3 regions of the Mesorhizobium sp. M0676 genome follow, and region 3 is predicted to be linked to each of the others. Evidence: predicted binding sites of a transcription regulator. Region 3 holds the regulator's gene; each other region holds the start of a gene.
The links. Region 3 encodes PhoB, which activates phosphate uptake and scavenging genes when phosphate is short. Its sites were predicted from a motif close to TGTCATNNANCTGTCAT; they were not measured.

Region 1 (7,616 bases), on a different contig from region 3:
TGGCGCGCTCGGCATGCGCGGTCTTGATGTGCATATGCACCGGCTCGCCGCTGCCGTCGCCGAAAACCACTGTCGAGCCCTTCGGGCCGGTGACTTTCAGATTGCCCGTACGCACTAGGCGGTCGAGAACGCGTTTCAACAGAATATTCATCACCAAATGTCCCCTCACGGTCAGACTGGCGGACCAATTCTGCAACAATATATAGGGGTTCGAAAAGTTCCATTTGGCACAAAAATGCCCGGGCGAGAGGCCCGGGCATTGGTCCAGAAAGGCTGGAAGACGAGAAAGTGATTGGAGCGCTGCTCCCCTCGCTTCCCGATCAGGCCCCGTGCGGGATCAGGCGTTGTCTTCTTCGCCGCCTTCGAACTCGGTGTTCGGGTCGAAGAAGTTCTCCGGCCGCGCATTGTCGTTGATGTCGTCGCCATAGATGGCTTCGGCGGTGGTCAGCGTCTCGCCCTTGGCCTGGCGCTCGGCTTCGTCGGCCGTGCGGGCGATGTTGAGGCTGATGGTGACCTCGACTTCCGGATGCAGCGCAATCGCCACATTGGTGACGCCGATGGTCTTGATCGGCTGGTTGAGCTGGATCTGGTTGCGGTTGACCGAGAACCCTTCGGCGGTCAGCAGGTCGGCGATGTCGCGGGTCGACACCGAACCGTAGAGCTGGCCGGTCTCGCCGGCCGAACGTACGGCGATGAAGCTCTTCCCGTCGAGCTTTTCGGCAACCTGGCTGGCTTCCGACTTGCGCTCGAGGTTGCGGGCTTCGAGCTGCGCGCGCTGTCCTTCGAACTTCTTCTTGTTGGCTTCGTTGGCGCGCAGCGCCTTGCCCTGCGGCAAGAGGAAGTTGCGGGCAAAGCCGTCCTTGACCTTGACGGTATCGCCCATCTGGCCGAGGCGGGAAACGCGTTCGAGAAGAATCACTTGCATGGTCTTGTTCCTTCGTCTGGGCACCGACCGCGGGATCGGCGCCGAATTGAATGGAACAGGTCAGGAAGCTCTGAGCGCCTTGGCGCCGGTGTCGCTGTCCTGCCTGTCGCGGCAGTTAGAGGCTTTTCACCTCAACTCGGGATTTCAATGCACGTCGCCAAGAGTGGGCCCGGTTTTGGGACAACGACATGCATCATCAAATTACCCCTGCGGCGCCCGTCGCCGTGGGAGAAGGAAGCAGGCGGCGAACCGCCTGCTTCGGAGATCTTAGCGAACCACGTAGGGCAGCAGGCCGAGGAAGCGGGCGCGCTTGATCGCCTTGGCGAGTTCGCGCTGCTTCTTCTGGCTGACGGCGGTGATGCGCGACGGCACGATCTTGCCGCGCTCGGAAATGTAGCGCTGCAGAAGACGCACGTCCTTGTAGTCGATCTTGGGCGCATTGGCGCCGGAGAACGGGCAGGTCTTGCGGCGGCGATGGAACGGGCGCCGGGTCGGGATCTGATTGATGTCGACCATTATTCTGCACCTCCTTCAACGCCTTCGCGCGGACGGCGCGGACCACGATCGCCACCGGCGTCGCCAAATGAGCGCGGCGGACGATCGCCACGGTCGCCGCGATCACGGTCGCCGAACGAGCGCGGACCACGATCACCACGGTCGCGGTCGCCGAAGCCGCCGCGTTCCGAGCGCTCTTCGCGCTTCTGCATCATGGCCGACGGGCCTTCCTCATGCGCCTCGACCTTGACGGTCAGGAAACGCAGCACGTCCTCGGACAGGCCCATCTGGCGCTCCATCTCGTTGAGCGCTGCCGGCGGGCAGTTGAGGTCCATAAGCGTGTAGTAAGCCTTCCGGTTCTTGTTGACCCGGTAGGTGAGGGACTTCAGTCCCCAGTTCTCGACCCGGCCGACGGACCCGCCATTTGCGGAGATGACGCCCTTGTACTGTTCGACAAGCGCATCGACCTGCTGCTGCGAGAGGTCCTGCCGGGCAAGGAACACATGTTCGTATAGAGCCATAGTGGTTCAGTGCCTTTCTTCGTTTCTCTCCCGGATCCTCGCGGCAAAAGCCTCTGCAACTTCTCTGACCCGCTGATCCCGAAGGGGCGGGGAAGAAAGGAGCATTTCGAGACGGTCGAGAGCGGAGACACGGGAGGCGGAAGCGCTTCTGGCTTCACACGAAGGTTTTGGGTAAAACCTCCGGCCCTCCGTTCAGCCCCCAGCAAGGACCGGCAGATTGCGGGCGTCTATATAGCAATTTGGCTGGAAGGCAAGGGTAACGCATGCTCCGGACAGCGTCCTGGCGTCGCAGGGTTGGATAAAGACCAGGCATCAACTCGTATGCGGGGTACCACCGTTGATCGTTTCGGGGAAGAAGTCCGGAGCCGCCTTACGCTTGCCGAACATCATGTCGTATTGCAGCAAGCGGTAATCGTTGATCGCCGGATCAACGTCCTTCTGCCGCGCCCAGTCCGGCGTGGCCTCACCTGACGGTGTCAAAAGCAGATTGCGGTCGACGACGCGATAGCGTTCGCGCAGCGCGCCCAGGAAGCCGGTGTAGTAGGGGTGCGTGATCCCGGCCGTTGTCAGGATGTGGTAGGGCAGGAAGGCCGGGCTCACGGCGCCCATATCCTGCGCCGGACCGGTGCGGTTAGACCAGATGACCAGCGGCGTCTGATGATGCTCCAGTGCCGCCGCCGGCGTCGGTTCCTTGCGCGGCGCGACATTGTCCTTCAGGTAACCGGTTTCGACATAGACGGGGCCGAGCGGCGGCAGATGGTCGCCGAAGAAGGCGATGACCGTCGGCCGGTCGCGCTTCTTCGCCCATTCGATCAGCCGCTCGAGGCCGCGATCGGCATCGGCGGAGCCTTCGGCATAGCTGAGCAGCGATTCCCGCGCCCATGTGCTGATCGGCGCCGCGACCTTGTGGGTCGGATTGTAATAGCGGTACGGCTCGTAGGGACCGTGGTTCTGCAGGCTGACGGCGAAGAAGAACACCGGCCGCTCGCTGGCGTCGGCCTCTGCGATGATCTCGTCGGTCATCGAGGCATCGGAAGCCAGCGGCCCGCGCTTTTCCAGTGGCGGCAGCGTCTCTTCCGAGCGGAAATCGTTGAAGCCGAAATCGGCATAGACGGCGCCCCTGTTCCAGAACCAGTTGGTGCCCGGATGGATGGCGCGCGCCCGGTAGCCCTCGCTTTTCAGGAAGGTCGCCAGCGACGGCGTCGGCGTGCGCACATATTGCTGGTAGGGGATCGAGCCCGCCGGCAGGAAGGCATTGGAAAAGCCGGTCAGCGCCTCGAATTCGATGTTGGCGGTCATGCCGCCGAATTCCGGCGAAAACATATAGCCGGAACGCAGCGCCCTCACATTGGGGATCGGGTCAGGCGTGATTGTGACGCCGGGCAGCTTGGTCGGATCCCAGAAAGATTCGCTCATCACCACGATGATGTCGGGTTTCTCATCCGGTACCGAGGCCGCCACAGCAGGCCTGTCGATCGCGTCGATCGCCTTGTCGGAATAGCCCGCCGGCGCCGAGACATGCGCCATCGGCACGTTGAGCGCGAAGGCCAGCGCAAACCCGTTGGAGGCGTAGTTCTCCTTCTGGTCCCACATGATCGGGATGATCTGCAGCCGGTCGCGGGTCCACGAGAAGGTGGCGTAGTCCATGATTGAGACGAAGAAGGCGAGCAGCGGCACTGCCAGCGTCAGCCGCGCCAGCCGCCCTTTGCGGCTGAGGATCGGAACCTTGCGGCGCCACAACCGCCAGCCATAGATCAGCAGCGACAGGCCGGCGACGATGCCGACCGCCATGGCGAGCGCCGTCCAGGGCCGTTCGCGCACCAGGAGCGGCATCAGTGCCATGATCTGGCGCGAATAAAGAAAATCGGTTGGGTAGAGCGGATCGCCGAGATAATGCGACTTCTGATGCCCGACAAAGGCCAGCGCCAGCGTCAGCGGCGCCACGATCATCAGGCTCTGGTGACTGCGGCCAAGCACGGCGTCCAGTCCCATCAGCACCAATGCAAAGACAATGATGGTGGTCCAGCCCGGCTTGAATGGCTGCAGGAAGAAGTCGACCGTGCCGAAGAAGTCGCCGCGCACGATCCATTCGATGGCGAACACCAGGATGGCGGAGGCAAGCAGCGTGACCAGACCGTAGCGGATGACCGGCCATCTGCGCCCCGGCAGGTAGCCGGTGGACGGATCGTCTTCCAAGAACTGTGGCGCGGGTACGGTCGCGCCCTTCCTGATCCTAGCCACGTCTCTTCCCCCGGCCCAAGCAACGCGCATTTCCACTCGCGCCACCGTTCTGTCATAGAACTGTCATGCAAAAGCTAGCGCCTGTGGCGAAAATAAGAAGAGCCAGCAAACGATTCGTGAGCGGTTTTCATCAGGTGTGATCGGCAAAAAGCCTTTGGGAACAGGGACTCGAGGTCAGCTCCGGTTCAAGCGAGAGCCGAAATGCCGCCTTCGGGCTTGACTTGGCGGTCCGCCTTGCGTCACAGGCAGGAAAAATCAGCCGCTGGAGAGCGCCCAAATGGCCGTCGCATTCACCTTTCCGGGACAGGGCAGCCAGGCTGTCGGCATGGGCAAGGACCTCGCCGACGCCTTCCCCGAGGCACGCAGGGTGTTCGAGGAAGTCGATGATGCGCTGGGCGAAAAGCTGTCGAAACTGATCTGGGAAGGCCCGGAAGAGGCGCTGACCCTGACTGCCAATGCCCAGCCGGCGCTGATGGCGGTCTCGCTGGCGGGAATCCGCTCGCTGGAAGCGCGCGGCTTTTCGCTGAAGGACAAGGTTGCCTACGTTGCCGGTCATTCGCTCGGCGAATATTCCGCCCTTGCCGCGGCCGGTTTCGTTTCGGTCGCCGATGCCGCCCGGCTGCTGCGCATCCGCGGCAACGCCATGCAGGCGGCGGTGCCGGCCGGCGAGGGCGCCATGGCGGCGATCATCGGACTGGAACAGCCCGACGTCGAAGCCGCTTGCACCGAGGCCGCAACGGGATCCGGCAAGGTCTGCCAGATCGCCAACGACAATGGCGGCGGCCAGCTGGTGATCTCCGGCGCCAGGGCGGCGGTGGAACTCGCCGCGAAACTGTGCACCGAAAAGGGCGCCAAGCGGGCGCTGATGCTGCAGGTCTCCGCACCCTTCCATTCGGCGCTGATGGCGCCGGCGGCCGATGTCATGCGCGAGGCGCTGGCCGGCGTGACCAAGAATGCACCGGTGGTGCCCGTCGTCTCCAACGTCACTGTAGTCCCGACCAGCGACCCCGACGAGATCGCGCGCCGCCTGGTCGAGCAGATCACCGGCCGCGTGCGCTGGCGCGAAACGGTGGAGTGGTTCGGCGCCAATGGCGTCGCCACGCTCTTTGAGATCGGCGCCGGCAAGGTGCTTTCCGGCCTGGCGCGGCGGATCAGCCGCGACATCGCCACATCGGCCGTCGGCACGCCGGCCGATGTCGAGGCGGCGCTGGCCGCGCTTGCATAATCCACTGGCGATTCAACCCCTCCCGTGGGAAGGGTGTTCTCTTAAGATCAGGAGACGAAAATGTTCGAACTGACCGGCCGCAAGGCGCTCGTCACCGGCGCATCGGGCGGCATTGGCGAGGCGATTGCCCGGGTGCTGCATGCGCAAGGCGCCATTGTCGGCTTGCACGGCACCCGCGTCGAGAAACTGGAGACCCTGGCCGGCGAACTCGGCGACCGGGTAAAGCTGTTCCCGGCCAATCTTGCCGACCGTGACGAGGTCAAGGCGCTTGGCCAGAAGGCCGAAGCCGAACTCGAAGGCGTCGACATACTGGTCAACAATGCCGGCATCACCAAGGACGGCCTGTTCGTGCGCATGGCGGACGCGGATTGGGACAGCGTGCTGGAGGTGAACCTCACCGCCGTGTTCCGGCTGACCCGCGAGCTGACCCATCCGATGATGCGCCGCCGCCATGGCCGCATCATCAACATCACCTCGGTGGTCGGCGTCACCGGCAATCCTGGCCAGACCAATTATTGCGCCTCCAAGGCCGGCATGATCGGCTTTTCCAAGTCGCTGGCGCAGGAGATCGCCACCCGCAACATCACCGTCAACTGCGTCGCCCCGGGCTTTATCGAATCGGCCATGACCGACAAGCTCAACGACAAGCAGAAAGACGCGATAATGGCCGCGATCCCGACGCGCCGCATGGGCACGAGTGTTGAAGTGGCGTCGGCCGTCGCCTATCTCGCCTCCAACGAGGCAGCCTACGTCACCGGCCAGACCATCCATGTCAACGGTGGCATGGCCATGATCTGACAGGATATTGCCGGGTGATAAGAAGACATGGCCGGCTTGTGAAAAGAGACCATTTCGCCTTGGACCTCGGCCATTTTTCGTGTAATGCGGCCCGCAACCCGGCGGTTCGGGCAAAAACCGGTCCGGCATCGTTGCGTTTCCGGCAGGACCATCTTTCAGCTTGATTAGCGGCATTCTGCCCGCTAACGAAGACAGACAAACAAAAGACGAGGATGCCCCAAATGAGTGACACCGCAGAGCGCGTCAAGAAGATCGTCATCGAACATCTTGGCGTCGATGCCGACAAGGTGACGGAGCAGGCGAGCTTCATCGATGATCTGGGCGCGGACAGCCTCGACACGGTCGAACTCGTCATGGCCTTCGAAGAAGAGTTCGGCGTCGAGATTCCGGACGATGCGGCCGAGACCATCCTGACCGTCGGCGATGCCGTGAAGTACATCGACAAGGCTTCGGCCTGACACTATCCGCAGTCATCACCGGGGAGGACCTGCGATGAGGCGTGTCGTCGTCACGGGCCTTGGCCTGGTTTCGCCGTTCGGCATGGGCTTCGAGCACAGCTGGAAGGAACTTCTGACCGGCCGCAGCGCCGCCAAGCGCGTCACCGAGTTCGAAGTGGAAGATCTTGCCTGCAAGATCGCCCACGTCATTCCTCGCGGTGACGGCACCAACGGCACGCTCAATCCCGAAGCCGTGCTCGAGCCCAAGGAACTGCGCAAGATCGGCGACTTCATCCTTTACGGGATTGCGGCCGCCGACGAAGCGCTGAAGGATTCCGGCTGGGAGCCCAGCACCGAAGCCGAGCGCTGCGCCACCGGCGTCATGATCGGCTCCGGCATTGGCGGCCTCGAGGGCATCGCCGAGAACGCTATCATCCTGAAAGAGCGCGGACCGCGCCGTATCAGTCCATTCTTCATTCCCGGCAACATTATCAACCTGGTATCTGGCCAGGTATCGATCCGGCATGGGCTGAAAGGCCCCAACCACGCCGTCGTCACCGCCTGCTCGACCGGCGCGCACGCCATTGGCGATGCCGCCCGGCTGATCATCTTCGGCGATGCCGACGTGATGCTGGCCGGCGGCGCGGAATCGCCGGTGACCAGACTATCGCTTGCCGGCTTCGCTGCTTGCCGGGCACTGTCCACCGACCGCAACGACACGCCTGAGAAGGCCTCGCGTCCCTATGACCGCGACCGTGACGGCTTCGTCATGGGCGAGGGCGCCGGCGTCGTGGTGCTGGAAGAACTCGAACACGCCAAGGCGCGCGGCGCCAAGATCTATGCCGAGGTCACCGGCTACGGCCTGACCGGCGATGCCTATCACATCACCGCACCGGCCGAAGACGGCGACGGCGCCTTCCGCTGCATGACGGCGGCGCTGAACCGGGCCAAGCTGACGCCCGCCGACGTCGACT
Region 2 (7,616 bases), on a different contig from region 3:
TTCTATGCAGCCCTGGCGCCGAGCATCCTGGCGCAGCAGCTGCATGTGGCCAACCATGCCGAGGCCGGCGGGCTGTTCTTTGAACTGTCGATGGTTGCGGCCGCGACCATTCTGGCCACGGCCCGACTGTCCAGCCGCGCCGGCATGCTGGGCGCGCTGGCGCTGATGATCCCGGCCGTAGGGCTGATGGTTGCTGCGCAGTTTTTCGCCTCGATGTCGCTGATGATTGCCGCCACCGCTCTGTGCGGCGTGGCGGCTGCGCTCGGGTATCGCGGCGGCCTGCAGGTGGTGAACCAGATCGCACCTGCCGAGCGCCGCGCCGAATTGGTGTCGGCATTCTTCATCTGCTGCTTCTGCGGCAATGCGCTGCCGGTGATCGGCATTGGGCTGCTGTCGAGTTGGGCCACTCCGACGACGGCAAGCCTGGCCTTCGCCGGCATGATCACGCTGTTCTCTGTCGTAGCGCTGGGGTTCGGCGTCAAATACGCGCGCTGAGCCTCACCCGTTTGGCGTCCCGGGCGCCATGTTTGCCCGTCCGCGCGGGATGCCGAGGCCGGTGTCGGGCGGCTCGCCGGCGGCCGGCCGGTCCTCGATCATGTGCATGGTGCGCCAGCGGCCGAAGCGATAATAGGCGGCGGCCAGCACCAGCGAGGTGATCGATCCCGCCGGAAAACTCCACCACAGCGCTTCCTCGCCGATGTAGCTCCTGAAGAAGTAGGCAAAGCCGGTACGCACGACCATCACGGAAATCACCAGAATGATCAGCGGCGGCATCACGGCACCGGTGGCGCGCACGGTCGCGAACAGCACGATGGTGACGCCGAACAGGATGAACGACCAGGACGCCACCTTGTTGATGTGGGCTGCAATGTCGATTGCGGTGCTGTCCCCGCTAAGGAACAGGCCGAGTACCGGCCTGTCGAAGAAGAACAGCAGCGCCACCAGGGCGCCGGTGAGCACCAGGTTAAAGCCGACGCCGGACGCCGCGATGCGACCGATGCGGTCCCACCGCCCTGCGCCGACATTCTGGGCCGCCATCGACGAGACTGCGGCGCCGATCGCCAGTGCAGGCATCTGGATATAGGTCCACAGCTGCGCCGCGATGCCATAGGCGGCGGCGACCTGCGAGCCGTAGGAGTTGACGATGCCCATCACGGTCAGCGCCGCCGCCGAAATGACGATCATCTGCAGGCCCATCGGCACGCCCTTGAAGACGACGATCCTGAGCAGCGCCGGATCCGGCCGCAGCAGAGCGAGGTTCGCGCCGGCGAGCCGCAACGGATGCTTTCTGGCATAAAGCACGACGAGGATGGCGATCACGCTCACCGTCTGGCCGATCAGCGTCGAGGTGGCGGAGCCGGCGATGCCGAGCTCGGGGAAGGGGCCGATTCCGCGAATGAGCAGCGGATTGAGGATGATGTCGAGCACGACGGCGAGCGCCATGAAGAAAAATGGCGTGCGCGAATCACCCGCACCGCGCAGCACCGTCATGACGAAGGACAGAAGATTCATCATCGGCACGGCGACGAAGATGATGCGCAGATAGGAGCGCGCCAGCGGCAGCGCATCGGGCGGGGTGCCCAGTGTGTTGAGGATAGCGTCGACCCAGATCCAGCCGCAGACGGCGAAGATAGCCGAGACGAGGAAGAAGAAGCTGGCGCTGGTGCCGACGATGCGCCGCGCCTCGGGCAGGTCGCGGGCGCCGACCGATTGCGCCACCAGGATGGTGGCGGCCATGCCGATGCCGAACACGGTGCCAAGAATCAGGAACAGCACCAGATTGGCGTTTGAGGTCGCCGTCAGCGCCGATTCACCGAGGAAGCGGCCGACCCAGACGGCGTTGATCGAACCGTTGAGCGACTGCAGCACATTGGAACCGAGCACCGGAAGCGCGAACAACAGCAGCGTGCGAGGGATTGGGCCGCTGGTGAGATCGCCGGTGCGCCGGCGCGGTAGTATTTTTTCGTCCATGGGCTGTTCGGCGAAGGTTCATCTCAAAGTCCGCCCGGCAATGATCGCCGATTTAACGGACAAGGTCGATGCGGCATTGGAACATGCCACCTGGCGGCTTCACGCTAATCAGTTCTCAAAACATCCGGAATGGGATATGGGTCGTCGCCGCGTGGGGTCGCATATCCTGTTGGATATGATGAATAGGCTGGGGGGATCATGTCCGACAATCCGCTTTTTTCCGAGCGCCTGAACCGGCGCGCGTTTCTTGGAATATCCGCTTTGGGTGCCGCTTCCATGGCGCTTTCAGCCTGCACCACGACCGACGTCGTGGTGCCGCCAACGCCCGCTCCGGCGCCCGAACCGGCTCTGGGCGATGCCGCCACCATGTATTCGGCGCGCGTCGATGAGGGCTTTTCATTGCCGGCAATCCCCGTGGCCAAGCTCGATCCGAAGTTCGTGCGCCAGATCGTGGACGATCCGACCGGCGAAAAACCCGGCACGATCGTCGTCGATACATCCGAGCATTTTCTCTATCTGGTGCGCGATGGCGGCAAGGCAATGCGCTATGGCGTAAGCCTCGGCAAGGCCGGGTTTGGCTGGACCGGCAGCGCCGTGATCCAGGCGCGCAAGAAATGGCCGGTGTGGACGCCGCCGCCGGAAATGATCCAGCGCCGGCCGGAACTGGCGAAATACAAGGACGGCATGCCGCCCGGACCGCAGAGCCCGCTCGGCGCGCGCGCGCTCTATCTGTTCCGCGACGGCAAGGACACGATGTACCGGCTGCACGGCACGCCGGAATGGGATTCCATCGGCAAGAACGCGTCGTCGGGCTGCGTGCGCTTCATGAACCAGGACATCATCGACCTCTACAGCCGGGTCAACGGCGTAGCCCAGGTCTATGTGCGCCCGAACCTGTCGGCCGCGGGCAAGATCATGGCTGTGTCGAGCCGGACCGCCGAGCCGATCGATGCCGGCGTGCCAAGGGATGCGGAGATTTTGAAATAGGTGCCTTCACGGCATCGCTGATCGCCGACAGACGGTTAAAGGCGGACGCGCCGGGCGCGTCCGCCTTTCCGTATATGGCTACTTCTTGGCGAGGCCCGGAAGCGTGACCTGATAGACCAGGAACATGGTATCGACATCGGCGCCGTCTTCGGCCTTGTAGGGCGCGCCGACCTGAAAACCGTCCTGGGTGAGAAAGTCGTTATCGTTGCCGACGAACAGGAAATAGTCGTCGGGCAGCGCCGGATCGAGAACGCTGACCACCGACATCGCTTCCCACTTCTCCGACAGATTGTTCTTGTCGTTCGGCTTGCCGTCATGCAGGCCGAAACGGCCGAGTTCCTTGTTGTCGTTGATGTCAATGAACGGCGTCAGCTTGGCCGGGGTCACCGAGGGGTCGAGCACGCCCTTGGGCGCCAGCGGCTTGTCGGCGGCATCGAAGGCGCCGCCGGCAATGTCGGTGGCGCCAGAGACGTCGACGACGAAAATCTGGCGCAGCAGCGAAGTATCGCCCTTCACCCCCTGGCCGTTTCCGCTGTCGCGCGCCAGCATCAGGAAGGTCTTGTCGGACAGCGCCACGATTTCGCTCTGCGCGGCGACCTTGGTCTTGTCCTTGGCGTCCTTGAACACCGGCAGCGGCACGGCATATTCATGCACCAGCTTGAGATGGGCCGGGTCGGAGGCGTCGTAGACCAGCGCGCGGGTGTTCTGGCGCGTCGCGGGCGAATCGCCGCCATCCTGGCGGGGCGCCGACTGCAGCACAGTGATCAGCGACTTGCCGTCCGGCGTCAGCGCCATGCCTTCGAGGCCTTGATTGTTCTGGCGGCCGGTTTCGGGATCCTTCGGATCGGGTTCGGCTGCACCGGGGCCCGGATTGTCGGAGGCGAAGTTCGGCGCGCCCTTGCGCATCGGCACCAAAGCGGCGGGCGGCTGCGTTGCCGACAACAGATGGCCGTCGGCCGAGAAGCGGTAGATGTTGGGGCCGTATTCGTCAGAGATGAACATGGTGCCGTCGGGCAGCCGCGCGATCGCCTCATTGTCGAGCGCCAGCTTGCCATTGGCCTCGGGCAGGATCGGCAGGTCGCCATTGGCCGCGCGCACGCCGTTGAGCGGATCGAGACCGGTGGCGTCTGCGCCCTTGTCGTCGGTGAGCAGCAGGGAATCGGCTAGCGTCGCCTTGACGCCGGTCCGTTCCTGGCCGGCGGTGGGCGTGGCGCCCAGTGCGGTCGGCGTGAATTCGATATGAATAGTGTTGAGGCGCGGCCGGTAGTCGGTGGTGCCGACGACATTGTAGCCGCGGTCGGGCAGCAACCAGAGCGAGCCCTTGTAGCCGTCCGCGCCACGGTTCCAGCTTGCGGCGTCGATCGACATGCCGGAGCCGGAGCCGAAGGTCTCGCCGAACTTGTCCTTCTGATCGGCCGGAATGCGGCCGACGCCGACCAGGCCCTTGTTGACGAAGCCGCCAACGGTGGCGGTGCTGTCGGCAAGGGCAGGGGTCAGGGCGGTAAACAGCGCCAGCGCGGCGCCGAGCGACACGGTTCGGTGCGAGATTTTCATGGAGATCCTCTTTGTGACAAGCCTTGAGCGGCGCAAAGGGGCCACCGCATCGCATCGACGATGTCGCCCTCTCGCAAAGCGGTCTAGGACGCGAACATGATACTTGCGTGACAGAGCGGGCCTCTTCCTTCTCCCTTGTGGGAGAAGGGAGAGACGCACTATCAATCGCTGTCGCGCGCGATCAACTCCAGCGGCCAAACTTCGCGGATGATGCGCGGACCTTCCGGGCCGGCAAAGGCGGGAAGCGAGGCCAGCAGCATTTCGGCCAACCGCCTTCCCATCGGCTCCAGCGCCGGGCGGAAGGCGGTCAGCGCCGGTGAAAAGTAGCGGCAGAGCGGCGTGTCGACGATGACGATCACCGCGATGTCGTGGCCGGGCCTGATGCCCATCTCGGCCAGTGCCTTGCAGCCGCCGAGCGCCATTGCGTCATTGTTGAAGATGATGGCTGTGGGCCGGTCCTTGGAGAGCATCACGCGCGGCGTCACCTGGTAGCCGCCTGCCTCGTTGATGAAGCCGTCGGCGATCAGGCCGGGGTCGACTTCGATGCCATGCCGCTCCAGCGCCTTGCGGTAGCCGTCGAGGAACAGGTAGCCGAAGTTGAGATCAAGCGAAGGGCGGATGGCGGCAATCCGGCGGTGGCCGCGCGCGACCAGCCGGTCGACGGCTTCATCACCCGCCCTCTCGAAATCGATATCGAGCGAAGGATAGGTGTCGTCGCCGGATTGACTTCGCCCAAGCGTGGCGAAGGGAAAGCCGGCCTTGCTGAGATAGTCGATCCGATCGTCTTCCCGCCGTGTATTGGCCAACACGACCGCGTCGGCCCGGCGCGTCTCAACCACGCGGCGCAGCCTCTCCTGCTGATATTGGCCGGGCTCGCCCATGACGACCATCAGATCCAGGTCATCCTCGGCCAGCCGGCCCTGCAGACCGATCAGGAACGGGATGAAGAACGGTTCGCCATATTGCTGGTCGCCCGGATGCGGCTGCAGCATGAAGGCGATCGAATGGGTGGTGCCTTGCCGCAGGCTGCGGCCGGACTGGTTGGGCGAATAGTTCAATTGCTTGGCGGCGGCGAGCACGCGCTGGCGGGTGTCGGCATTGACGTCGGCGCGGCCGTTCAACGCCCGCGACACGGTGCCGATCGAAATGTTCAGGTGACGCGCGAGGTCATGGATGCTGGACGCCAAGGACAGTTCTCCCCCTGTCTTGGCTAGCACCGGCTGCCGCCCAGGCCAAGGCTTCGGGATGATTTTCGCTGACAGCCGATTGACATTCTAGGCCATCGGGTGTGTTCTCGTAAACGTTTACGGAAAAACGTTTACGGTGATGCCGGAAATGCCGTTACATTCGGTCTGGAGGGACCGGACGGGAGGAATGCCGGATGATGAATGCCGTCCTCGTCGGCTGTGGTGCGATGAGCAAGGCCTGGCTCGATGCCGCGAGGCAGATCGACGGGCTTGCCATTGTCGGCCTTGTCGATCTCGACGCCGAACGGGCGCGGGCGAGGGCACGCGAATACGGGCTCGATAGCGTCGTCATCGGCACCAGACTCGATCAGGTTCTCGACCAGACCAAACCGCAAGCGGTGTTCGATGTCGTGGTTCCCGCCGCCCGCCGCGACGTCGCCTATTCTGCCTTTGCCCATCATTGCCATCTGCTCACCGAAAAGCCGCTCGCCGATACTCCGGAAAATGCCCGCGCCATTGTCGACGCGGCGCGCCAGGCAGGGCGCGTTCATGCCGTGGTGCAGAACCGCCGCTACGTCGCCAATGTCCGGCGCATCAGGCGCTTTCTCGACTCCGGCGCCATCGGCAAGCCGACCAGCATCCATGCCGACTTCTTCGTCGCGCCGCATTTCGGCGGCTTTCGCGAGGAGATGGCGCATGTGCTTTTGCTCGACATGGCGATCCACACATTCGACGCCGCCCGCTACATGGTCGCAGGCGATCCCGCCGGCGTCTATTGCCAGGAATGGGAGCCGGCCAATTCCTGGTACCGGCAGGGCTCGTCGGCCAGCGCTATCTTCGATCTCGGCGGCGGCAAGCGCTTCACCTATGCAGGCTCCTGGTGCGCGGCGGGCTTCCGCACCAGTTGGGAGAGCACATGGCGCATCGTAGCCGAGCACGGCAGCCTGCTCTGGGACGGCGAGGACGGGCTGAAGGCAGAGGTTGTGTTGTCGGTCCGCGACGGCCTGTTCGACCTGACCCAGCCCATCACAGTACCGCCGCTCGATCCCGCCGACCGCGTCGGCGGCCATCTCGGCATCATCAAGGATTTCATCCACGCCATCGAGACCGGCAGCGAGCCGGAGACGCGTGGGAGCGACAACATCAAAAGCCTGGCCATGGTTTTCGGCGCCATCGAAAGCGCCGAGACCGGACGGCGCGTCGCAATCACACAGGAAGCATCATGATGCCAAACCCGCTTCTCGACATCCGGATCGGCACCATGGTGCGGGCCAATCTCGAAGACCCGGCCGCCTACATCAAAGAGATTCTGCCGCTCGGCTTCGAGAGCATCCAGCCCTTCTTCTGGCAGACGCTGGGCGGCAAGGATTTGCCGCGGCTCGCCGGCGAGATCCGCGAGGCGATCGGCGATGCCGATGTCGTCGTGTCGTCGATCGGTGTGTTCGGCAATCCGCTGGAGGATGGCGAGGTCGATCGCGGCGTGCTCGCGGCCTGGGAAACGGTGATCGACAATGCGCATCTGTTCGGCGCCTCGACGGTCAGCGGCTTCACCGGCCGCCTGCGCGGCAAGAAGCTGACCGACAGCCTGCCGCGCTTCCGTGAGGTCTGGGGGCCGCTGGCCAAACGCGCCGCCGACAAGGGCGTGCGCATTGCCTTCGAAAATTGCGCCATGGACGGCAACTGGGCGGCCGGTGACTGGAACATCGCCCACAATCCGGACGCCTGGGAGCTGATGTTCAACGAATTGCCCGACGAGAATCTCGGCCTGGAATGGGAGCCCTGCCATCAGCTGGTCTACCTCATCGATCCGATGCCGCAGATCCGCAAATGGGCGCCGCGCATCTTCCATGTCCATGGCAAGGACGCGACGGTGCGCTGGGATGTCATCCGCGAGCACGGCGTGTTCGGCAAGCTGCC
Region 3 (7,616 bases):
CTTCGTCGGCGGCCTGGTGCTGACCTTGATGACGCTGCCGACCATCATCATCGCCACGCGCGCCGCCCTCGCCGCGGTGCCGCCGTCGATCCGCTCGGCGGCGCTCGGCCTCGGCGCCTCCAAGATGCAGATGGTGTTCCATCACATCCTGCCGCTTGCCGCCCCAGGCATCCTTACCGGCACCATCATCGGCCTGGCGCGTGCGCTCGGCGAGACAGCACCGCTGCTCTTGATCGGCATGGTCGCTTTCGTCGCCGATTATCCGACGACGCCTTTCGATCCGGCGACCGCGCTGCCGGTTCAGATCTATATGTGGGCAAACGAGGCTGAGCGCGCTTTTGTCGAGCGCATGTCCGGCGCCATCATCATCCTGCTCGTCTTCCTCATGGCCATGAACATCACCGCGATCGTGCTCCGGCGCCGGTTCGAGCGGCGCTGGTAGAAAAAAGGCAATTTGGTATGAACATCATGACCGAACAGTCCCTTGAGAATGCAGTGGGCGACAAAATGAACGCCAAGTCGAACGAAGTCATCAAGATGCGCGGCGACAAGGTCGGCGTCTTCTACGGCGAGAAGCAGGCGTTGTTCGACGTCAATCTCGACGTCCGCCAGAACCAGGTGACGGCGCTGATCGGCCCGTCCGGCTGCGGCAAGTCGACCTTCCTGCGCTGCCTCAACCGCATGAACGACACCATCGATTCGGCGCGGGTGACCGGCAAGATCACGCTCGATGAAGACGACATCTACGACAAGAACATCGATGTCGTCGAACTGCGCGCCCGCGTCGGCATGGTGTTCCAGAAACCCAACCCGTTCCCGAAGTCGATCTACGAGAACGTCGCCTACGGCCCGCGCATCCATGGGCTGGCCAAGCGCAAGTCCGACATGGACCAGATCGTCGAGCAGAGCCTGAAGAAGGCTGCGATCTGGAACGAGGTCAAGGACCGCCTGCAGGAGCCCGGCACCGGCCTGTCCGGCGGCCAGCAGCAGCGCCTGTGCATCGCGCGCGCCATCGCCGTGTCGCCGGAAGTGATCCTGATGGATGAGCCCTGCTCGGCGCTTGATCCGATCGCCACCGCCCGTGTCGAGGAGCTGATAGACGAGCTGCGCCAGAACTACACGATCGTCATCGTCACCCACTCGATGCAGCAGGCGGCGCGCGTGTCGCAGCGCACGGCGATGTTCCATCTCGGCTATCTCGTCGAGGAGGGCGCAACCGACAAGATGTTCACCAACCCCGACGACAAGCGCACCCAGGATTACATTACCGGCCGCTTCGGCTGAACCTTCCGGCGGGTGAATTTCAGGCACGAGGACCAAGATCATGGGTGAACATACCGTCGCCTCCTTCGATGAAGAGCTCGGGCAGATCAGCAAGCTGATCCGCGACATGGGCGATCTGGCAGGCTCGATGCTCAGCGGCTCGACCAGGGCGCTGCTCAATTCGGACAATGCGCTGGCACAGCGTGTCGTTTCCGACGACGCCATCATGGATGCGCGCCAGCGCGAACTGGACGACCGCGCCATCACGCTGATCGCCAAGCGCCAGCCGATGGCCAACGATCTGCGCGCCGTGGTCGGCTCGATCCGCATGGCCGGCGACCTCGAGCGCATCGGCGATCTCGCCAAGAACATCGCCAAGCGCGTCGGCACCGTGGGCCTCAGTGTCACGCCGCGCGACCTGTCGCACTCCATCGACGCCATGGCGCAGCTGGTGCTGATCCAGGTGCAAGGCGTCGTCGAGGAATATGCCGCCACCGATGCGGCAGCGCTTGCAAAACTCAGGAATGACGACGAGCGCATCGACGTCAAATACACGTCCGTGTTTCGTGAGCTCTTGACCTACATGATGGAAGACCCTCGCAACATCACCGCCTGCACGCATCTCTTGTTCTGCGCCAAGAATCTTGAGCGCATCGGCGATCATGTCACCAACATCGCCGAAAATGCGTATTATGTGCTGACCGGCCAGCAACTGCCCGCCAATCGTCCGAAGCAGGACGAGACGGCGATGGCCATGCCGGCCTGATGAGGGTGAACTGCCGATGATCGCGCCACGCATCATGGTCGTGGAGGACGAGGAACCGCTAGGCGTGCTCCTCCGCTACAACCTCGAATCCGAAGGCTATCACGTCGAGGTGGTGACACGCGGCGACGAGGCCGAGATCCGCCTGCAGGAAAACGTGCCCGATCTCCTGGTGCTCGACTGGATGGTGCCCGCTGTTTCCGGCATCGAGCTCTGCCGGCGGCTTAGAGTGCGGCCCGAAACCGAGCGGCTGCCGATCATCATGCTGACCGCGCGCGGTGAGGAAAGCGATCGCGTGCGCGGCCTGTCCACCGGCGCCGACGACTATCTGGTCAAGCCATTCTCGACGCCGGAGTTCATGGCGCGAGTGAAGGCGCTGCTGCGCCGGGCCAAGCCGGAAGTGCTGTCCAGCGTGCTCAAGGTCGGCGACATCGTGCTCGACCGCGAGTCGCACCGTGTCTACCGCAAGAAGAGCGAGATCAGGCTCGGACCGACCGAGTTCCGGCTGCTCGAATTCATGATGCGCCATCCCGGCCGCGTGTTCTCGCGCAGCCAACTGCTCGACAATGTCTGGGGCGAGACGATCTATATCGACGAGCGAACCGTTGACGTCCATGTCGGGCGCTTACGCAAAGCGGTCAACAACGGCCGCATGCCGGATGTCATCCGTACCATTCGCGGCGCTGGCTACGCGATCAGGGAAGACTAGGATGCTGCGCGTCGCGCCGTTGCCGGCCATTCAGGCGACATGCTTGCCGGATTTGGCCTGAATGCCCGGCGCGAAAATCTCCTGATCGACGAAGCCGAGCGCGCGCATGGCACAGCCTTCGCGGATCAGCGGCAGCTCGTTGGGCTCGGTGTCGAAGGAGATCGATTTCGAGTGCTGGCCGCCGGCGGTCTGGGCGATCGCTTCGCGCAATGCCGGTTCGATCAAGTCGAAGGCGGCGGCGCTGACGCCGACCATGGCGACGGGTGCCGGATCGATCAGTGCAAACAGGCTGCCGAGGCCGAAGCCGAGCGCCTCGCCGGCCCTGCGATAGGCTTCGCGCTCCGGGCCATCGGTTTCGCGGGCGCGCGCGGCGAGTGCGCGCATATCAGCGTCGCCGACATCGACCGGCTCGGCATCTTCGCTCATCATTTTGGCGCTGCGCCAGATGGCGTAGTTTCCGGCATAGGCCTCGACGCAGCCGCGCCGCCCGCAGCGGCAGAGCGCGCCGCCCGGACGGTGGATCATGTGGCCGAACTCGCCGCCCGAGGAATGGGTGCCGGTGAACAGTTCGCCTTTCAGCACCAGTCCCATGCCGATGCCGTGCGACAAGAGGATGGCGATAAAATTGTCGCGGTAGCGCTCGGGCTGGCGCCATTGCAGCGCCACCGCCATCATGTTGCAGTCGTTCTCCATGGTGGCCGGAATGCCGAATTCCGCTTCCAACATGTCGGCGAAGGCAATGTCGGTCAGTGGCGTGATTGGCGACCACAGCATGGCGCGCGCCTGCGAATCGGTGATGCCCTGGATGCCCATGGCAATGCGGGCGATGCTCTGGACATCGAGGTCGGGATCCTCAAGCCGCCGCCGGACGATTGCTACGCATTCGCCAATCAGCTCGTCGCGCGGCTTGGTCAGCGTGTCCAGCCGGCGCTGTTCCTCGGCGACGACGTGGCCGGCATAGTCGATGACGGTGACGGACAGGAAATTGAGCGACAGCACGACGGTCATCACCGCCGCCGCTTCCGGGTTGAGGCCAAGGCCGACCTGCGGCCGGCCGCGTTTCAGTGCGCCTGTCTCGCCAGGTTTGCCTTCAATCAGGATGCCTTCTTCAATCAGATCAGACGAGATTGCCGATATGGTCGAGTGGCTGAGGCCGGTGGTCGCCGCAATCTCGGTCCGCGACGGCTGGCCGGCCCGGCGCACGGCCGAAATCACCATGGCACGGTTGCGACGGCGCAGATCGTCGTGGCGGATTCCAACCGACATTTGTTTCCTCCCGGCCTCCTCGCGCCTCATGATAGTGAAGGCGTTCGACGGCACCAGCCAAATATTGGCAGACGCCGGCAGCCCTGTCATTGTTTATTGCGGACCTCGAAAAAAATCGGCAAGGGCCATCAGAATCCATCAGAATCGATGTTGACAGCGCCTTATCATTGAACCAGTATTTTTTCGAGGCTCGAAAAATAGGGCCTCTGTGTGCCGGCCCTCGGGCCAGTTTTGTCGCGCCGCACGCGGCGCAGGGAGGATTATGATGAACAGATTTGCAGCCGCCATGCTGGCGGGTGTCGCCATGTCGCTGGCGCTGATGTCGGTCGCGCAGGCGAAGGACAAGGTCATCGGCGTGTCGTGGTCGAACTTCCAGGAAGAGCGCTGGAAGACCGACGAGGCTGCGATGAAAACGGCGATCGAGGCTGCCGGCGACAAGTACATTTCCGCCGACGCGCAGTCCAATCCCGGCAAGCAGCTGACCGACGTCGAAAGCCTGATCTCGCAGGGCGCCAACTCTCTGATCATCCTGGCGCAGGACGCCTCGGCCATCGGCCCGGCGGTGCAGAAGGCGCTGGACGAAGGCATTCCGGTCGTCGGCTATGACCGCCTGATCGAGAACAAGGACGTCTTTTACCTGACCTTCGACAACAAGGAAGTCGGCCGCATGCAGGCCCGCGAAGTGTTCAAGGCGAAGCCCGAAGGCAACTATGTCTTCATTAAGGGCTCTGGCTCGGATCCGAATGCCGATTTCCTGTTCTCGGGCTCGATGGAAGTGCTCAAGGAAGCCATCGACTCGGGCAAGATCAAGAATGTCGGCGAGGCCTATACCGATGGCTGGCTGCCGGCCAACGCCCAGACGAACATGGAACAGTTCCTGACCGCCAACGACAACAAAGTCGATGCCGTGGTTGCGGCGAATGACGGCACCGCCGGCGGCGTTGTCGCCGCGCTGACGGCGCAGGGCCTCGCCGGAACGGTTCCGGTCTCGGGCCAGGATGGCGACCATGCCGCTCTGAACCGCATCGCACTCGGCACGCAGACGGTGTCGGTGTGGAAGGACGCGCGCGAACTCGGCAAGAACGCCGCCGAGATCGCCTCGCAGCTCGCCGATGGCAAGAAGACGGGCGACATTGCCGGCGCCAAGGACTTCACCACGCCTGGCGGCAACACCGTCAAGTCGCTGTTCCTGACCCCCGTCGCGATCACCAAGGACAACCTCAACGTCGTCATCGACGCCGGCTGGATCAAGAAGGACGAAGTCTGCACAGGCGTCGCCGCAGGCAGCGTCGCGGCTTGCAACTGATCTCGACGACTTGAAGAAATGAGGCGCCGCGGCGGTCAAGCCGCGGCGTTTTCTCTACGAGAATTGTGTGTTTCCGCCATCGGCGGCAAACTTCTAGGCTGTGGTCCGGCATCCGCGCCAGACGGCAAGCCGCTGGAGGACATCATGACCGACACGACCTCAAATCCGCAGGCCGATACGGCACGAGCGTCTGAACTCGGCGCGGTCGCCCGGTTCCTGAAGGCGACCGAGCTCGACACGCGCATGCTCGGCATGGTCGGCGCGCTGCTGGTCATCTGGGTCGGCATACATATCCTGTCGGGCGGGCTTTTCCTGACGCCGCGCAATCTTTGGAACCTGTCGGTGCAGACGTCCTCGGTCGCGATCATGGCTACCGGCATGGTACTGGTCATCGTCATGCGCAACATCGACCTTTCGGTGGGCTCCGTCGAAGGCGTGATCGGCATGATCATGGGCGTGGCACAGGCCGAATTCCTGATTCGCGTCATCGGCTTCCAGCTTGGAAACCCCTGGCTCTGGGTCGTCGCGCTTGCCGCCGGCGTGGTGCTTGGTCTGCTGATCGGCGCGTTCCAGGGCTTCATCATCGCCTATATGCAGGTTCCGGCCTTCATCGTGACGCTTGGTGGCCTGCTGGTCTGGCGTGGCATGGCATGGCTCATCACCAGCGGGCGCACGGTCGCGCCACTCGACGCCACCTTCCAGCTGATGGGCGGCGGACCACGCGGCTCGATTGGCGCCGCTGCCAGCTGGATCGTCGGCATCGTCGCCTGCGCGGCGGTCGCCTTCGCGCTGCTCAACGGTCGCTCGCAGCGCAAGCGCTTCAGCTTTCCACTGCGCCCCGTCTGGGCCGAGACCCTGCTTGGCGTGGTCGCTTGCGCGGCCATCCTCGGCGCCGTGTGGATCGCCAATTCCTATCCATGGCCGATCGGCATCGTGCGCCAGTACGCACAGCAGAACGGCATCACCGTTCCCGAAGGCGGGCTGTTCATCGCGCATGGCATCGCCATACCGGTGCTGATGGCGGTGATTGTCGGCATCATCATGACGTTCATCACCAAGCGCACGCGTTTCGGCCGCTATGTCTTCGCCATCGGCGGCAATCCGGAGGCAGCGGAACTCGCCGGCATCAACACGCGCTGGGTGACCATGAAGGTGTTCATGATCATGGGTGTGCTGGCTGCAATCAGCGCGGCGATCTCGTCGGCCCGTCTCAATGCGTCAACCAATGCGCTGGGCACACTGGACGAGCTTTTGGTGATCGCGGCCGCTGTCATCGGCGGCACGTCGCTCGCGGGCGGCGCCGGAACGGTGATGGGCGCCATGCTCGGCGCGCTTCTGATGCAGTCGCTGCAATCCGGCATGGTGCTGCTCGGCATCGACTCGCCGCTGCAGAGCATTGTCGTTGGCGCTGTCCTGGTCATCGCCGTCTGGCTCGACACCGTCTACCGCAAGCGCGTCTAGGGAGGAACGATTATGGAAAAAACTGCTCCCACCGGTACGCCACTGATCGACATGCGCAACATCTCGATCGCGTTCGGTGGCATTCGCGCCGTCGACGATGCGTCCATCGATCTTTTCCCGGGCGAAGTGGTGGCGCTGCTTGGCCACAACGGCGCCGGTAAGTCGACGCTGATCAAGATCCTGTCGGGCGCCCACAAGCGCGATGCCGGCCAGATCTTGGTCAACGGCCAGGAGGCCTCGATCTCCAATCCGCGCGACGCCAAGAAATACGGCATCGAAACGATCTACCAGACGCTTGCGCTGGCCGACAATGTCGATGCTGCCGCCAACCTCTTCCTCGGCCGCGAACTGATGACCGCGTGGGGGACACTCGACGATGTCGCCATGGAGGCCGAGGCGCGCAAGGTGATGGGCCGGCTCAATCCGCGCTTCCAGCGCTTCAAGGAGCCCGTGATCAAGCTATCGGGCGGCCAGCGCCAGTCGGTGGCGATCGCACGCGCCATCCTGTTCAACGCCCGCATCCTGATCATGGACGAACCGACGGCCGCGCTTGGGCCGCAGGAGACGGCGCAGGTCGGCGAACTGGTCAAGCAGCTCAAGGCCGACGGCATCGGCATTTTCCTGATCAGCCACGACATTCACGACGTGTTCGAGCTTGCCGACCGAGTCTGCGTAATGAAGAACGGCCAGGTCGTCGGCACCGCGCGCACCACCGATGTGACCCAGGACGAAGTGCTCGGCATGATCATCCTGGGAAAGTGCCCGCCCGGCGCCATTCCCGGTCCGGGTGCGCTGAAGATCGCGGCCTGAGACCACGCTATCGTCAGCTGTCATGTTCACTGATGCTC

Region 1: a site for PhoB is predicted at 4,233-4,249, ahead of NKI35_RS18705 (LTA synthase family protein). Genes of this name have one in related genera too.
Region 2: a site for PhoB is predicted at 4,609-4,625, ahead of NKI35_RS19880 (esterase-like activity of phytase family protein). Genes of this name have one in related genera too.

What each region holds. Positions count from the first base shown of each region.
Region 1 covers NZ_JAMYPU010000016.1:36,399-44,014, forward strand. Annotated here, with positions in the region: gene NKI35_RS18685 (cyclopropane fatty acid synthase) at 1-151, opposite strand, end outside; gene rplI (50S ribosomal protein L9) at 338-925, opposite strand; gene rpsR (30S ribosomal protein S18) at 1,193-1,441, opposite strand; gene rpsF (30S ribosomal protein S6) at 1,441-1,941, opposite strand; gene NKI35_RS18705 (LTA synthase family protein) at 2,254-4,182, opposite strand; gene fabD (ACP S-malonyltransferase) at 4,460-5,407, shown strand; gene fabG (3-oxoacyl-[acyl-carrier-protein] reductase) at 5,468-6,205, shown strand; gene NKI35_RS18720 (acyl carrier protein) at 6,427-6,663, shown strand; gene fabF (beta-ketoacyl-ACP synthase II) at 6,698-7,616, shown strand, end outside.
Region 2 covers NZ_JAMYPU010000017.1:128,921-136,536, forward strand. Annotated here, with positions in the region: gene NKI35_RS19865 (MFS transporter) at 1-495, shown strand, start outside; gene NKI35_RS19870 (MATE family efflux transporter) at 499-1,971, opposite strand; gene NKI35_RS19875 (L,D-transpeptidase) at 2,170-2,958, shown strand; gene NKI35_RS19880 (esterase-like activity of phytase family protein) at 3,037-4,512, opposite strand; gene NKI35_RS19885 (LacI family DNA-binding transcriptional regulator) at 4,674-5,699, opposite strand; gene NKI35_RS19890 (Gfo/Idh/MocA family protein) at 5,894-6,925, shown strand; gene NKI35_RS19895 (sugar phosphate isomerase/epimerase family protein) at 6,922-7,616, shown strand, end outside.
Region 3 covers NZ_JAMYPU010000015.1:88,180-95,795, forward strand. Annotated here, with positions in the region: gene pstA (phosphate ABC transporter permease PstA) at 1-442, shown strand, start outside; gene pstB (phosphate ABC transporter ATP-binding protein PstB) at 460-1,284, shown strand; gene phoU (phosphate signaling complex protein PhoU) at 1,325-2,029, shown strand; gene phoB (phosphate regulon transcriptional regulator PhoB) at 2,046-2,735, shown strand; gene NKI35_RS18220 (ROK family transcriptional regulator) at 2,766-4,001, opposite strand; gene xylF (D-xylose ABC transporter substrate-binding protein) at 4,267-5,307, shown strand; gene NKI35_RS18230 (sugar ABC transporter permease) at 5,452-6,768, shown strand; gene NKI35_RS18235 (ATP-binding cassette domain-containing protein) at 6,781-7,578, shown strand.